One region of the Spiractinospora alimapuensis genome, then DNA from elsewhere that is predicted to be linked to it. Evidence: predicted binding sites of a transcription regulator. Region 1 holds the regulator's gene; the other holds the start of a gene.
The links. Region 1 encodes LexA, which represses DNA repair genes until DNA is damaged. Its sites were predicted from a motif close to TCGAACANNTGTTCGA; they were not measured.
Positions count from the first base shown of each region.

Region 2: ruvC (crossover junction endodeoxyribonuclease RuvC) is a predicted target of LexA. The motif match lies at 2,751-2,766, and genes of this name have one in related genera.

Region 1 covers NZ_CP072467.1:5,422,654-5,430,305, reverse strand. The annotation lists gene J4H86_RS25260 (vitamin B12-dependent ribonucleotide reductase) at 1-2,786, opposite strand, end outside; gene nrdR (transcriptional regulator NrdR) at 2,897-3,352, opposite strand; gene lexA (transcriptional repressor LexA) at 3,961-4,668, shown strand; gene J4H86_RS25245 (hypothetical protein) at 4,887-5,498, opposite strand; gene J4H86_RS25240 (hypothetical protein) at 5,879-6,700, opposite strand; gene J4H86_RS25235 (hypothetical protein) at 6,905-7,504, opposite strand; gene J4H86_RS25230 (acyl-CoA dehydrogenase family protein) at 7,530-7,652, opposite strand, start outside.
Region 2 covers NZ_CP072467.1:5,531,645-5,539,296, forward strand. The annotation lists gene J4H86_RS25690 (glycosyltransferase family 4 protein) at 1-42, shown strand, start outside; gene J4H86_RS25695 (hypothetical protein) at 39-605, shown strand; gene J4H86_RS25700 (YebC/PmpR family DNA-binding transcriptional regulator) at 936-1,685, shown strand; gene ruvC (crossover junction endodeoxyribonuclease RuvC) at 2,787-3,329, shown strand; gene ruvA (Holliday junction branch migration protein RuvA) at 3,346-3,945, shown strand; gene ruvB (Holliday junction branch migration DNA helicase RuvB) at 3,974-5,044, shown strand; gene yajC (preprotein translocase subunit YajC) at 5,148-5,534, shown strand; gene J4H86_RS25725 (adenine phosphoribosyltransferase) at 5,535-6,065, shown strand; gene J4H86_RS25730 (RelA/SpoT family protein) at 6,250-7,652, shown strand, end outside.

The DNA.
Region 1 (7,652 bases):
ACCAACGAGAAGTCCGGCTCGATTCCGGTGGTGTCGCAGTCCATCATGAAGCCGATGGTCCCGGTCGGGGCGAGCAAACTCGCCTGGGCGTTCCGCCAGCCGTTCTTCTCCCCGACCTTCAGGCAGTTCTGCCATTCCTTGGTGGCCGCGGAGTAGATGGGCCGTTCCATAGTGCCGACCGTGCGCAGGTCGTCGTTGGCGGCGGCGTGCTTACGCATCACGCGCTTGTGGGCGTCCTCGTTCTGCGCGTAGCCGTCGTAGGGGCCCACCGCGCCGGCCATCTCCGCCGAACGCCGGTAGGACACCGCCGTCATCAGCGAGGTGATGGCGCCCGCGACCGCGCGACCACCGTCGGAGTCGTAGGCGTGGCCGGTCGCCATCAGCAGCGCGCCCAGGTTCGCGTACCCGATACCGAGCTGACGGAACGCCCGCGTGGTGTCGCCGATCTTCTGGGTGGGGAAGTCGGCGAAGCAGATGGAGATGTCCATCGCGGTGATCACGAGCTCGGTGAGCTTCACGAACCGGTCGACGTCGAACGAATTGTCGTCGTTGAGGAACTTCAACAGGTTGATCGACGCCAGGTTGCACGAGGAATTGTCCAGGTGCACATATTCCGAACACGGGTTACTGGCGGAAATGCGGCCACTTTCCGGAGTGGTGTGCCAGTCGTTGATGGTGTCGTCGTACTGCACCCCGGGGTCCGCGCACTCCCAGGCGGCCTTGGCCATCTTGTGGAAGAGGTCCTTCGCGTCCACCGTGGCCACGACCTCGCCCGTGGTGCGGGACGTCAGCCCGAAGTCCGCGCCGGAGTCCACGGCCCGCATGAAGGCGTCGGACACCCGCACTGAGTTGTTCGCGTTCTGGTACTGGACGCTGAACATGTCCGACCCGCCGAGGTCCACGTCGAATCCGGCGTCACGCAGTGCCCGGATCTTGTGTTCCTCACGGGACTTCGTCTCGATGAACTCCTCGACGTCGGGGTGGGCCACGTCGAGCACGACCATCTTCGCGGCACGTCGGGTCGCCCCACCCGACTTGATGGTTCCGGCGGAGGCGTCGGCCCCGCGCATGAAGGAGACCGGCCCGGAGGCGGTTCCGCCGGAGGACAGCAGCTCCCGGCTGGAGCGGATCCGCGACAGGTTGACCCCGGCACCGGAGCCGCCCTTGAAGATGATCCCCTCTTCCTTGTACCAGTCGAGGATCGACTCCATGGTGTCGTCGACGGAGAGGATGAAGCAGTTGTGCACCCGGAGGTTGCCGGAGAGGTATTCGCCGCTCTCCGTCTGAATGTCGTAGACCGGCATCGGTCCCAGGTTCTCGACCTCGGAGATCTCCAGCTGCTTGGTATTCCCGGCGATGCGCCCAGGACGCGCCAGACTCTCCTCCAGCTTCGCGGACTTGCGCTCGTCGAGGAAGCCGATCTCGTCGAAGAAGGTCGTCCGCTCGCCGAGTCCCTGGATTCCCAGTGACCACGTGTCGTGGCGGTTCGGCCGCTTGTCCTGCTTGCGACGAACGCGGGAGAAGATCCCGAACCGCAGCAGCAGCCGCTGCACTCCGCGAACCACATCCTCGGAGATCATGTCGAGGCCGACCAGGGTTGACCGCTCTCGGTGGGAGACGTAGCCCTCCGCTTGGAACAGGCTCCGTAGATACGCGCAGACGACGGGCAGCGGCGCCGTCAGAAGCCGCTTGGGGAGCGTCATCTCCGTACCACGCTCGCGAAGGTCCCACCGCTCGACGAACTCGGCGAGCGGCTTCCCGTAGAGCCGGGTACGTCGACAGTCCAGGGAGGTGTCACGCGTCTCGACGGCACTTTCCTTGCGGTGGACGTGCGGAAAGACCCGATCCAGCGCACGAGTGACCCAGTCCAGTTCCGCCTCGTTGACGGTCATGGCCTCGATCGTCAGTGACCTGTTCGTCCCTTCGTACTGTCCGACGAATCCATCGGACTGCAGCCAGCCGGCGAGTGCGGCTTCCGCGATGTCCTGCTTGGTGATCTCGTCCTCGCCGAAGGCATCTCGCCGGTGCCACTGGACCGTGTGGCCTGGCTCGAGGGAGCCAGCGGGGACGAACCCTCCCGCGTCCACACCGGGGCCGGTGGACTTCCAGACCAAGTGATCAGCGGTCACGTCCAGCGTGTAACCGGCCTTGGTGTGGAGACGGAGGACCTCCTTGGTGCCGTTCATCTTGGTGGCGAGGACGCGTGTGAGCCCGTGGGCGTCGTACACCTTGGTGCCGACCGCGTCACTCTCCACCAACTCACCGATGGGCACCAACCCGGCCGGGGTGCTCACCAACGCGTCGTAGGGCTGGCACGCGGAGACCTGTTGCGCGGACTGGGTCCCGACGTTGAACCACACGGGGGAGTTGAAGCTGAAGAGCTGGTGGGCGAGGGCGTACTTGAGCTCGTGGTCGAAGACCTCGGCGTCCTCGTCGGACGCGAAGTAGCCGTTGTCCCTGCCGGCGCGCGTGTAGGAGCCGGCGACGCGGTCGATGAGCTGCTTGAGGCTCCACTCCCGCTCCGGGGTGCCCAGTGCGCCCCGGAAGTACTTACTGGCCACGATCTGCGTGGCGTTCATCGTCCAGGCCACGGGGAACTCGACGCCACGCTGCTCGAAGTTCACCGTGCCGTCGCGCCAGTTCGTCATGACGACGTCCCGGCGCTCCCACTCGATCTCGTCGTAGGGGTGCACACCTGCCGTGGTGTGAATCCGCTGGACCCGCAGCCCCTTGCGCTGACTCCCCCGGCCCTTGCGCGCCGTGGGGCCGCTCGCGGTCTCTGTCATGTCACTCCCCCTGAATCTCGCCATACCCACAACACCCGCGGGACCCGCTCCGCGGGCGTGTCATCGTCTCTCTCGCCCGAACTCGCACCCGTCGGGACTCAAACCACCAGCTACTGGGACGCCCGCTCCGCGCGCAGTCCCTCGATCTCCCGCTCGAAGTCCTCGATGGACTCGAATCCTCGGTACACCGACGCGAAGCGGAGATAGGCCACCTCGTCCAGTTCCCGCAGCGGCGACAGGATCGCCAGACCGATGTCATGCGCGGGAACCTCCGCGACGCCTCGCCCGCGGATCTCGTCCTCCACCCGTTGCCCCAGGAGAGCGAGGGAGTCTTCGGCCACAGACCGCCCCTGGCATGCGCGCCGCACCCCAGCGATGATCTTGTCGCGCGAGAACGGTTCGGTAACGCCTGACCGCTTGGACACCATGAGCAACACGGTCTCCTGGGTCGTGAAACGCCGGTCACAGTCGGGACAGGCTCTGCGTCGCCGAATCGCCGTCCCCTCCTCGGCCGACCGGCTGTCGATCACCCGGGTGTCCGGGTGACGGCAGAATGGACAGCGCACACCGATCCCCTTCCCCACGTGCCACACGGCCCGGCTGAGCCTACACCCCTCATGAGCACAAGGTGTAGTCGAGTGAACTTCGATCAGCACAAGATGTTGTGGTTAACCTACGACCGTCGCGAGAGATACGCAACCCGAAACGGGGCGCGCCGGCGGTGACGCGTATCGCGCCGCGCGAGCTGACATCCTCACCTCCCCACCCCTGGGCGCCGGACAGCCTATCCAGCGTTCGCCGTTCTCTAGGTAAAACAACACGGACCGGCGGGACCATCCCCACGAACCACCACGCGACGGCCGACCATGCCGGTCAAATAACACAAAATTCGAACAAAAGTTCGCCATCGAATTGGCGAGGGCAGGAGAACGCATTCCACGGGTGCCCCGCGCGGCCACAGAAGTGTTGAGGGGCCGCACGCAACGGGATTCTCGTCGAACGTTTGTTTGAGATATCTCAGGGAGGTATGTAATGTGAGCCGTAACGTGACGTAGCCGCGGAACACACTCCCCCATCTACGCCGCCCGACGATCCGCCGAGGAGGCCGGAAGTGCAGAAGACCCCGTCGCCAAAGGCACGACGCTCGAACGGGCGTGGCACGGCGACAGCGACGCTGCGCCCGACCACGGCGAGCGCGCCGGACGCCAACGGCGACACCACGTCCCCGGGAGACGCCGAGGCGCCGCCGAAACTGACGGCGCGACAACAGAACGTCCTGAACTTCATGTTGCGCTACGTCCGTCAGCGCGGTTTCCCGCCGTCCATTCGCGAGATCGGCGACGCGGTCGGCCTCTCCAGCCCCTCCAGCGTCGCCCACCAGCTCAACGTGCTCCAGCGCAAGGGCTACCTGCATCGCGACCAGAACCGTCCGCGGGCCATGGAGATCCAGATTCCCGGCCAGCCGCCGGTCCGCTCCGACGCGTCCTCCGCGCCCGACGACCCCGGCCCCGTGACCGACGTCCCCGTCGTGGGACGCATCGCCGCCGGTGGTCCGATCCTGGCGGAGGAACACATCGAGGACGTGCTCACGCTACCCAAGCAACTGGTGGGTGAGGGGCGCCTGTTCATGCTGCGCGTCGTCGGCGACTCGATGCGCGACGCGGCGATCACCGAGGGCGACCTCGTGGTGGTGCGCCAACAGCCGGAGGCCAGCAACGGCGACATCGTCGCCGCGCTGCTGGATGACGAGGCCACCGTCAAGGTGTTCAAGCACGACGGCGACCACGCGTGGCTGCTGCCCCGCAACGACGCCTACGAGCCGATCAACGGCGACGCCGCGACCATCCTCGGCAAGGTCGTCACCGTGATGCGCAAGGTCTAGCGGTCAACGAAGGAAGAGGGCGGGGCCTGGGCCCCGCCCTCTTCCTTCGCGCGGCCTCGCCGCTTCGGTTCCCGTGCATCGGTGGTGGGTGCTGTCGACCGCGGCAGAGCGGGTCGAGGTGCGCCCCCACCGGTTGGATGTGGCGTGATCCCGGTGGGGGTGGAGAAGTCCTGATGGGAGTGGCCAACCCGCTCCGCGGCCCGCCCAAGGAACACGACCTAGTAGTCACCGACGGCGACGTGGGCGACCACGTGTTCGGCGAGCTCCCGCGCGCCGGCGATGGCGTCCTCCTGGCCCAGACCACCCCACCGCCCGTCATCGTCCTGGGCGTCGTGGCAGGTGACGGTGTACATGTTCGCGGTCACCGCACCGACGCAGCCCACCTCGTCGCTGACGTTGTACCAGGTGGCCGCCGCGTCGCCGATGCCCTCGACAGCGGTGCCGGAGTGGTCGGCGATGTCGGCCTCCAGGTCCTCCAGTGCGACGTCGCCGCCGGAGACACCGACGACCGGGTCGTCTCTGTTGCGGATGAACACCACCGCGGCGAATCCGGCGGTCTGTCCGTAGCGCAGCGAGGCACTGCTCCACTGGCAGTCCCTTAGCTCCCAGCCGTCCTCGTTGTCCGCCTCGTCGACGGTGTGCTCCGCGTTGGGCACCAGACCGGACAACACTGATCCCTCGGCGGTGTCGCACTCGGGAAGCGCGCCGTGTTCGCCCACGGGTTCGCCGGTCGGCGGCGCGGCGTCGTCGGCGACCCCGCCGCCGTCGTCAGTGAGGATGATGACGGCGACGACGGCGACCACCGCGGCGAGCAGGATGGACAGCCCCACGGCGGCGACCGCCGCGAGCCCACGCCGTCGAGGGGCCCGCGTGGAACGGCGCTTCCGCCGTTCCCGGCCGCGGCCTCCCCCGGACGGATCCGCCTCGCGTCGCGGCCGTGGCGGAAGCCCCTGGCCGGGAGGTGGCCCGGGGCTCCCGACTGGGGACGGGGCCGGCTCCGTGGAGCCGCCCCGCGGAGGCAGGCTCATGTCTCGCTCCTCATGGTCGGTGGGGCACCGACCGGATCGTCAACGTTCGAAGGGGCTGTCACGGTGGGGATTGGGACGTCTCGGGTCTCGCCCGCTACACCGACGGCGCCGGCGGGTTCGGTGCGCGTACGGAACGGTCCGCAACCGGCCACCGTGCCGGACGACCGAAACCAGCGCCGGCGCTAGGCGCGGGCCTCGATCTCACCGACGACCTCGCGACTGAGCTGGGTCGCACCGTCGATAGCGGCCTGCTCGTCGATCGATTCCAGGTCCATGAAGTCCACCGCGGCGTCGTAACAGGTGACGACGTAGATGTTGTCGGTGATAGCGGCGACGCACCCCCACTGGCTGGCCGATTCGTAGAAGGAGTGAGCCTCGTCCCCGATACCGTCGACCGGGCTCGTCGTGCGATCGAGAATCTCGTTCTCCAGGTCCTGCTCCGTGATGCCGACAGGGTCGTTGCCCTCGTTGCGCATCAGGAAGACCTGGGCGTACCCGGGGGCGCCCGCGGTCCCGGACTCGCTCTGCCAGTCGCAGTTGAGACTGTCCCAGAAGTCGTGTTCGGCGAACTCGTCCCGGGTGAGCTCGGGGTCGGGCACGTGTTGGTCGAGGGACGCGGGCATGATGTCCTGGCACTGGGGTGTCGCCTCGTGCGTCATTCCACCACCGCGCAAGATCAGGACCGCGGCGACCCCGACCACGATCAGGACCAGCGCGGCACCGGCGGCGATGAGACCGATGAGCAGTCCGCGTCGTTGTGGTGCGGGCGGTGGTCCGGGCGGCCCGTAGGGGCCACCAGGAGGTGGCGGTGCGCCGGATCCACCCCAGTACTGCGGTTCTGGGTAGGGGTTCGGGGCTCCGTACGAGGGCTGTGGCCCCGACGGACCGGGTGGCGGATAGGGCGGCTGAGCCCAGGAGGGATCCTGTGGTCCATGGCCACCGCTCGGATCACCAGGGCCCCCGTAGGGCCCCTCGGGGGGGTTGCCGTAGGGCGGCTGCGACATCAGTGGGCCCCTTTCTCGTGCCGGCGTGGGGAGTACGAGATGACCAGCGGTCCCACCGTACTAGGCCAATTACGAAACGATACGTGATAAAGGACAGACCGCACATGGTCGCCCACGCCGGGCGACCGTCGGACCTGGGGCCTTTCGGGGACAGAAACGTCACCGGGCTCATCGTTCATGGCGCACCGTGGACAGCGGCTCAGGTCAGAGTCCGGCATCGATGGCGTTGGCGACCTCTGTCGCCACCTGGGTGGCGGCGTCCGCGTCCAGGGCGGAGCCCGAGTCTGGGTCCGTGGCGGTGTAGGCGACGCGAACCACGAGGTTGTCGCGCACGAAACCCGCGTGCGACGTCCCGCCGCCGCTGGCCGTGGAGACGGTCAGCGGATCGGGCGCCTCCTGGTCCCCCGGGTCCAGGCCGCTCTGTTGCGCCTGGTCAGCACCGGAGGAGTCACCAGTGGAGTAGAAAACCTGGAAGTCCACCTGCAGGGCACCGGCGTTGGTGTCGGGATTGTCCACCGAGGTCCACACGCAGCTCTGACTCGCCCCGTGGTGCAGTGGGGTGGACTCGGCGGTGTCGAGCTGCCCTCCGGAGAGGTGCGTCTCGATCGGCGCGCCCTCCGCCTCCTCCACGCTGGCACACGCGGGAGGGGCGGCGAAGGCGTCCGCATCGGTCGGCTCGGTCCCCGGTTCCGGTCCGCTCAGCAGGAGCCCAGCGCCGATCCCGGCGGCACTGAGCACGACCACTCCGCCGGCCAGCAGGAGGGCACGCCGGGGGGTGCTGTCGAGGAGTCTCCGAGCGATCACGCGCTCACCCTAGCTGAGCCTCGGCTCAGCGCAGAAGCTGTCGCGCCATCACCAACCGCTGGATCTGGTTGGTGCCCTCGTAGATCTGGGTGATCTTCGCGTCGCGCATCATGCGTTCGACGGGGAAGTCCTTGACGTATCCCGCGCC
Region 2 (7,652 bases), 110 kb from region 1:
CGACCGGCCGCCACGGCCGCGCCCCCCTCGACGAGACCGTGATCCCCGACTGGGTCGCGGCCGCGAGTGTCGCCGCGCTCGTGCTCGTGCTGCTGGCCTTCTACACTTCCTGGCGCGCGAGTCGGCTCGACGGTCTGCACACGCGGCTGGAGACGGCGCGTTCCGCGTTGGACACGGCTCTGGCCCGCAGGCACACGGTGGTGGGGGAGCTGGCGGCGTTGCCCGGGTTGGACCCCGCGTCCCAGCTCCTGCTCGCCGAGGCCGTGGCCAAGGCCCGAAGGTCCGCCGCCTCCGCCGACCGGAACCGGATGGAACTCGCGGAGAGCGCGCTGTCACGCACGCTACGGGCCGTCCTCGACGACGCCGGCGTGCGTCCCGTGGCGGTGGACGACCGGGCGGTCTTCGACGAAGTCGCGGCCGAGGCGCGTCGCACCCTGTTCGCCCGTAGGTTCTATAACGATGCTGTCGCCGCGACGCGGCACGCGCGGTCCCGGCGTCTGGTGCGCTGGTTGCGTCTGGCCGGGGGCGCCCCCAGCCCCGAATTCTTCGAGATCGACGACGAACCGCCGGCCATGTCGGACCGGGCGTCGCCCGGCTCCGAGTAGAGACGCGCCGCCAGCCACGGCCCACACGCCGGATGTCGGTCGGGGGCGACGGTGGAACCACGCCCGCCCCGCATCTACTCTTTCCAAAGACGACTCGGCGCGAGGTCCCGGGACGATGGAGCGCGTCACCGCGTTCCGATCGTGCCCGAACAGCCAATGAGCAGGCGTTACGGCACCATGCGGTGAGGCGCCGCGCGGTTCGGGGGCGACGGGCCCGACCCGGTCGGCCGGTAGGATCGGGCGACGCGACGGGGACGCCAGTCGCAGCCCCTCCCGGAGACGCCCGCGTCCGAGCGACGGAAGCTTTAGACGGTGAAAGGATCGGCGTAAATGAGCGGCCACTCCAAGTGGGCCACCACCAAACACAAAAAGGCCGTGATCGACGCGAAGCGGGGCAAGCTCTTCGCCAAGCTCATCAAGAACGTCGAGGTCGCGGCCCGCACTGGTGGAGGTGACCCTGATGGCAACCCGACGCTGTACGACGCGATCCAGAAGGCCAAGAAGAACTCGGTCCCGCTGGACAACATCGAACGGGCGCGCAAGCGCGGGGCGGGCGAGGAGGCCGGTGCCGCCGACTGGCAGACGGTGATGTACGAGGGCTACGCCCCGGGCGGCGTGGCGCTGCTGATCGAGTGCCTGACCGACAACCGTAACCGAGCCGCCTCGGACGTGCGGGTGGCGGTCACACGCAACGGCGGCTCCATGGCGGACGCCGGCTCTGTGTCCTACCTGTTCAACCGCAAGGGCGTCGTCGTGGTCCCCAAGGAGGGCACGACGGAGGACGACGTCACCCTCGCGGCGCTGGAGGCCGGGGCTGAGGACATCAACGACCTCGGTGAGGCGTACGAGGTGATCAGCGAACCCACGGACCTGGTCGCCGTGCGGACCGCGCTGCAGGACGCGGGCATCGACTACGAGTCGGCCGAGTCCAGTTTCGTCCCCACCATGGAGGTCCCCGTCGACGAGGAGAACGCGCGGAAGGTCATCCGCATCGTCGACGCCCTCGAGGACGCCGACGACGTCCAGAACGTCTTCAGCAACGCGGACATCTCCGACGAGATCATGGCCAAGATCGACTAGCGCGGGTTCGTGGACGACCACCTCATCGCACCGTCTGCCGGAATGGCGGTGTGGTGCTGGGGAACGGGCCCCACCCCGACGCCGGGGTCCACGTCGCGTGCGACCAACAGGACCCCGACGGCACTGCGCACTCGGGTGCCGCATCGGACCGGCGCGGGAGAGCAACAAGCCGTCCACCGCGGCCCCCGCCCTGAGAGCTCCCGACGTGTGCGCTCAAGGCGGGGTCGGGGAACCAGTGGGTCCGCCCTCGAGGGTGGATCGAGACTCGGGTGGTTCGGCGGCCGTGGGCATCGGAAGGACGGTCGTTCGCGGCGCGTCCCGTCCGGTTGAGCCGTCGACTCGCGGGCTCGAGGTCCGAGCGGTGAGAACGCGTCAGGTCCTGATACGGCGCACCGCCTGAGGGAGACCGAGCCGGGGCGTCGCGTGTGCCCATGGCCTCGCTGGAACCGCTCGGACCGCGGCGGCGGGCAGCTCCGAGTGGACGGTGGCGAGACGCGCGGGGAGAGGGCGAGGTCGAGCGTTGTTGTCCGGAAGACGTCGCTCGACATGGCGACCTCAGGGTCACGGGTGGACCAGCCAGGAGTGCCGCCGGGAGCGCCGACCAATCGGGGCGACCGGGACACCGGGACCGTCCGACGCCCGCGCTGTTCCTCACGTACGAGGCCCCTGGCGGTCAGCCGCGTGCCGGATTCCGTCGCCGTCGCGACACACCGTTCCCCGACGGAGCGACTCCGCGGTGTCGCGCCGTGCCCGCGCCACGTGCGGACCATATCTGGCGCTCCAGTCGGTCGCCACGCGGGTCCCGGCGGCCGGGAGCCGCACCGGCCCCGCGTGTCGTCGAAGCGCACCACCCGCTGTCGTCGCCCGCCTCGGCCCCTCGTGCGGGATGGAGAGGTGGAGCGTGGCGCCCACCGGCCTCATGTCGGGCGCGGAGTGTCCTCGGTGTCCCGCGTCGACGTGATCCGACCCCGGTGCGCACCCGACGGGCGTCCTCGAGGCTTCCGGTGTCCCGCGTACCGAGGTTCGCGTCGGGGCGGCCGTTGTGGCCGGGCACCTGTAGGCTCAACGAACGAACGTTCGAGCGAGACCACGGGGGGCGCGGTGCGTGTGTTGGGAGTCGATCCGGGGCTCACCCGGTGCGGACTCGGGGTGGTCGAGGGCGTCGCCGGGCGGGCGTTGAGCCTGCGCGGGGCCGGCGTCGTACGAACCTCTCCCGAGGCCGGGCTGCCCAGCCGCCTGCTGGACGTGGAGCGGGGGATCGAACGCTGGCTCGACGAGTACCAGCCCGACGTCCTCGCGGTGGAGCGCGTGTTCGCGCAGCAGAACCTCAGCTCGGTCATGGGTACGGCCCAGGCCAGCGGCATCGCGATCGTCTGCGCCGCCCGCCGGGACCTTTCCGTGGCCACGCACACCCCCAGCGAGGTCAAGGCCGCGATCACCGGGAGTGGTCGCGCGGACAAGGCGCAGATCGGGGCGATGGTGGCCCGGGTGCTGCGCCTCTCGGAAGCCCCCCGCCCGGCCGACGCCGCCGACGCCGTCGCCCTGGCGATCTGTCACATCTGGCGGGGGGGCGCACAGACACGCGTGGAACAGGCGCGACGTGACTACGAGCGTCGAGTGGCGCTCGCCCGTCGGCAGCCCTGAAGGAGACGAGGGTTCCGTGATCGCATTCCTCACCGGTCGGGTCATGGCCGTGGACGCGCACTCCGCCGTGATCGACGTGGGTGGTGTCGGGCTGTCCGCCTTGTGCACGCCGGCCACGTTGGCCCAGTTGCGCGTCGGCGAGACGGCGACGGTCGCCACCAGCCTGGTCGTGCGTGAGGATTCCCTGACCCTCTACGGGTTCGGGACCGGCGAGGAGCGCACGGTGTTCGAGGCGCTCCAGACCGCCAGCGGCATCGGGCCGCGGATCGCCCTGGCGGCGCTCGCCGTACTGACTCCCCAAGCGCTGCGCGACGCGGTCGCCAGCGAGGACACCGCCACTCTCACGCGGATTCCCGGCGTGGGCAAGAAGAGCGCACAGCGGATCTGCCTCGAACTGCGCGACAAGCTGGGCGGCGGAGCCGTGGACGCTCCTTCCTCCTCGGCGGGGGCACCGCCGACCCGCGCCCAGGCCGTGGAGGGTCTCGTCAATCTGGGATGGTCGACACGGGACGCCGAGACGGCCGTCAAGGCCGCGGCCACCGAGTTCGCCGACGACGCCGCGCCCGACACGGCGACCCTGCTGCGAACCGCGCTGCGTAAGCTGAGCCGGGCGTGACGGCCGTGGTGGAAGGAGAGGGCGAGCAGTGACGGACGCCGAGGAGTACGACGAGCCCCGGGGCTTGGTCTCGCCCGAGGCCGGGCTGGAGGACAACGAGGTCGAGGGGGCGCTGCGGCCCAAACGGCTCGAGGAGTTCGTCGGACAGGACCGCGTCTGCGACCAACTGTCCCTGGTCCTGCGCAGTGCGCAGCGTCGTGGCCGGGCCCCCGACCACGTCCTGATGTCCGGACCCCCCGGGTTGGGAAAGACGTCCCTCGCGATGATCATCGCTGAGGAGTTGGGCGCGCCGCTTCGTATCACCTCCGGCCCCGCCATCGAACGCTCCGGCGACCTCGCCGCCATCCTCTCCACCCTGCGCGAGGGGGAGGTGCTCTTCCTGGACGAGATCCACCGCATGGCCCGCCCCGCCGAGGAGATGCTCTACGTCGCGATGGAGGACTTCCGGGTCGACGTCGTCGTCGGCAAGGGTCCGGGAGCTACCGCGATCCCCCTGGACCTCGCCCCCTTCACACTGGTCGGGGCCACCACACGCGCGGGCCTCCTTCCCGCCCCGCTGCGGGATCGGTTCGGGTTCACCGCCCACCTGGACTTCTACGCAGCGAAGGACCTCGAGGCCATCCTGCGCCGCTCCGCTGACCTCCTCGGGGTCCGCCTCGACGAGGACGCGGCGGTGGAGGTCGCGCGTCGGTCCCGAGGGACGCCCCGCATCGCCAACCGGCTGCTTCGCCGGGTCCGCGACTACGCCGAGGTGCATGGCGACGGCGACCTGACCAAGGAGAACGCCCGCGCCGCACTCAGCCTGTACGAGGTGGACGAACAGGGACTCGACCGCCTGGACCGCGCGGTGCTCGACGCGTTGCTGCGCCGGTTCGCCGGCGGCCCCGTCGGCCTGTCGACCCTCGCGGTGTCCGTGGGGGAGGAGCCGGAGACGGTGGAAGTGGTCGCGGAGCCATTTCTGGTGCGTTCCGGTTTCATCGCGCGCACCCCGCGGGGACGCGTCGCGACGGCGGCGGCGTGGACGCACGCGGGGCTGACCCCACCGCAGGACACGGTGTTCGGGACGGCTACGCTGTTTGACGACACGGGGGGTACGTAGGGCGGACCGTCGAGCGCAGGAACAACCGACCCGCCCTGGTACGTTAAGCAAAAGGCCGGGCCCGGTGCTCGGCGGAATTCGTTAACCGAGGGAAGGATGCCCCGTGACTGAGGGCCTTTTGTATCTCGCGGCGGAGGGCCAGGAGGGGTCGAGTTTCCTGGTTCAGATGCTCCCGTTCGTTCTGATCATCGCGGTGTTCTACCTCCTGTTCTTCCGGCCGCAGCAGAAGCGCCGGCAGCAGGAGAACCAGATGCAGAACTCGCTGCTGCCCGGTCAGGAGATCATGACCAAGAGTGGCATGTTCGGGACCATCGTGGACGTACACGACAATGACATCGAGGTCGAGGTGTCGCCGGGAACCCGAATCCGCATGATCAAGGCGGGCATCGCCGAGGTTCTCACGCCGCAGGACCCGAGTGGGATCGAGGACCACCCCGACTTCCCGACCACGGGCAGCGACGACGATCGCGACAACCCGAACCGGCCCTGAATGTCGCAGGATCTCGCCACACTCATCGACAAGCGCGTACGCACCATCCCCGACTATCCGAAGCCGGGGGTGGAGTTCAAGGACATCACTCCCCTGCTGGCCGATCCCGCGGCCTTCCGGGCGGTGGTGGACGGCGTGCGGGAACGCTACGACGCCGAGTCGGTCGACGCGGTGGTGGGGATCGAGGCACGTGGCTTCATCCTCGCGGCGCCGATCGCCTACGCGATGGGGGCGGGATTCGTTCCGATCCGTAAAAGCGGGAAACTTCCCGCGCGGACGCTCGACGCGACCTATGATCTCGAGTACGGAACCGAGACCATGGAGATGCACGCGGACGGCGTCTCGCCCGGCGATCGAGTCCTGATCGTCGATGACGTCCTCGCGACCGGTGGTACCGCGGAGGCCGCGGTGCGACTGGTCCGGGCCGCGGGTGGAACGGTGGTCGGACTCTCGGTCCTGATGGAACTCGGTTTCCTGAACGGGCGTCAAAGACTCACAGACGTCGAACCCTACGCGTTGACCGTCGCCTGATCCGGGCCGCCTTGAAGGCGGTCGATAAACTAGCTGGTAAGCGGCGGTCGGCCGTACTCTCACAGCGCCGTGCGGTCACGATGAGTGTCCGCACTCGCTGTGTTCTCCACAGGTGCGCGGCTCCCGCCGCGCATACCCGGCCGCGGGAGGTGTGTCCATGCAACGCGACACGGTTTCGACTGACATGCCCCTCGCGCACGGCGCGCCGGACCCCACCGAGGTGGACAGCGCGGCCAGCGCGACCGACGACGCCACGCCGCCGACCACGGAGTCGACGAGCCAGAGTGCGCCCACCCCCGCGGCTGAGCCGGAGGCTCCCGCGGCGCCGACGCCGGCGAGCGTCGCCGCGGCGAACACCACGGGCGCGCGGCGCAGGCGATCGTGGCTGGGCGCCCAGCGTGGGGTCGCGATGAATCCGATGCTCGAGCCGTTGCTGAACACGGTGCGGGCCACCCATCCCAAGGCCGACACCCGACTCATCGAACGCGCCTACGAGGTGGCCGCTTACCACCACCGCGACCAGCGGCGCAAGAGCGGTGATCCCTACATCACCCACCCGCTGGCGGTGGCGACGATCCTCGCCGAGCTCGGCATGCAGGAGCCGACGCTCGCGGCCGCGCTACTCCACGACACGGTGGAGGACACCGAGTACACGCTGGACGAGCTGCGATCTGAGTTCGGTGACGAGATCGCGGAACTCGTCGACGGAGTCACCAAGCTCGACAAGGTGACCTACGGTGAGGCCACCCAGGCCGAGACCGTCCGCAAGATGGTCATCGCGATGTCGCGGGACATCAAGGTGCTGCTCATCAAGCTGTGCGACCGACTGCACAACATGCGGACACTGCGCTTCCTCCCCCAGCACAAGCGGGAGCAGAAGGCGCGGGAGGCCCTGGAGATCTTCGCGCCGCTCGCGCACCGCCTGGGCATGAACACGATCAAGTGGGAGCTGGAGGACCTCTCCTTCGCCACGATCTACCCCAAGCGGTTCGACGAGATCGCCCGGCTGGTGTCGGAGCGGGCGCCTCGGCGGGACGTGTACCTCCAGGAGGTCATCGAGTCGGTGTCGTCGGACCTGGCCGACGCGAAGATCAAGGCCGTGGTGAAGGGCCGCCCGAAGCACTACTACTCGATCTACCAGAAGATGATCGCGCGCGACGTCGGGTTCAAGGAGATCTACGACCTCGTCGGGATCCGCGTCCTGGTGGACAGTGTGCGTGACTGCTACGCGGCGTTGGGAACGATCCACGCGCGGTGGAATCCGGTACCGGGACGGTTCAAGGACTACATCGCGATGCCGAAGTTCAACATGTACCAGTCCCTGCACACGACGGTGATCGGCCCGGAGGGCAACCCGGTCGAGTTGCAGATCCGCACGCACTCCATGCACCGGCGCGCCGAGTACGGGATCGCGGCGCACTGGAAGTACAAGGAGGACCGTCAGGCCGGCGGAGGCAAACCGGCCGGGGACATGGAGTGGCTGCGCCAGTTGATCGACTGGCAGCAGGAGACCACTGACCCCGGGGAGTTCCTGGAGTCGCTCCGGTTCGACCTCTCGGTGCAGGAGGTCTTCGTCTTCACACCGCA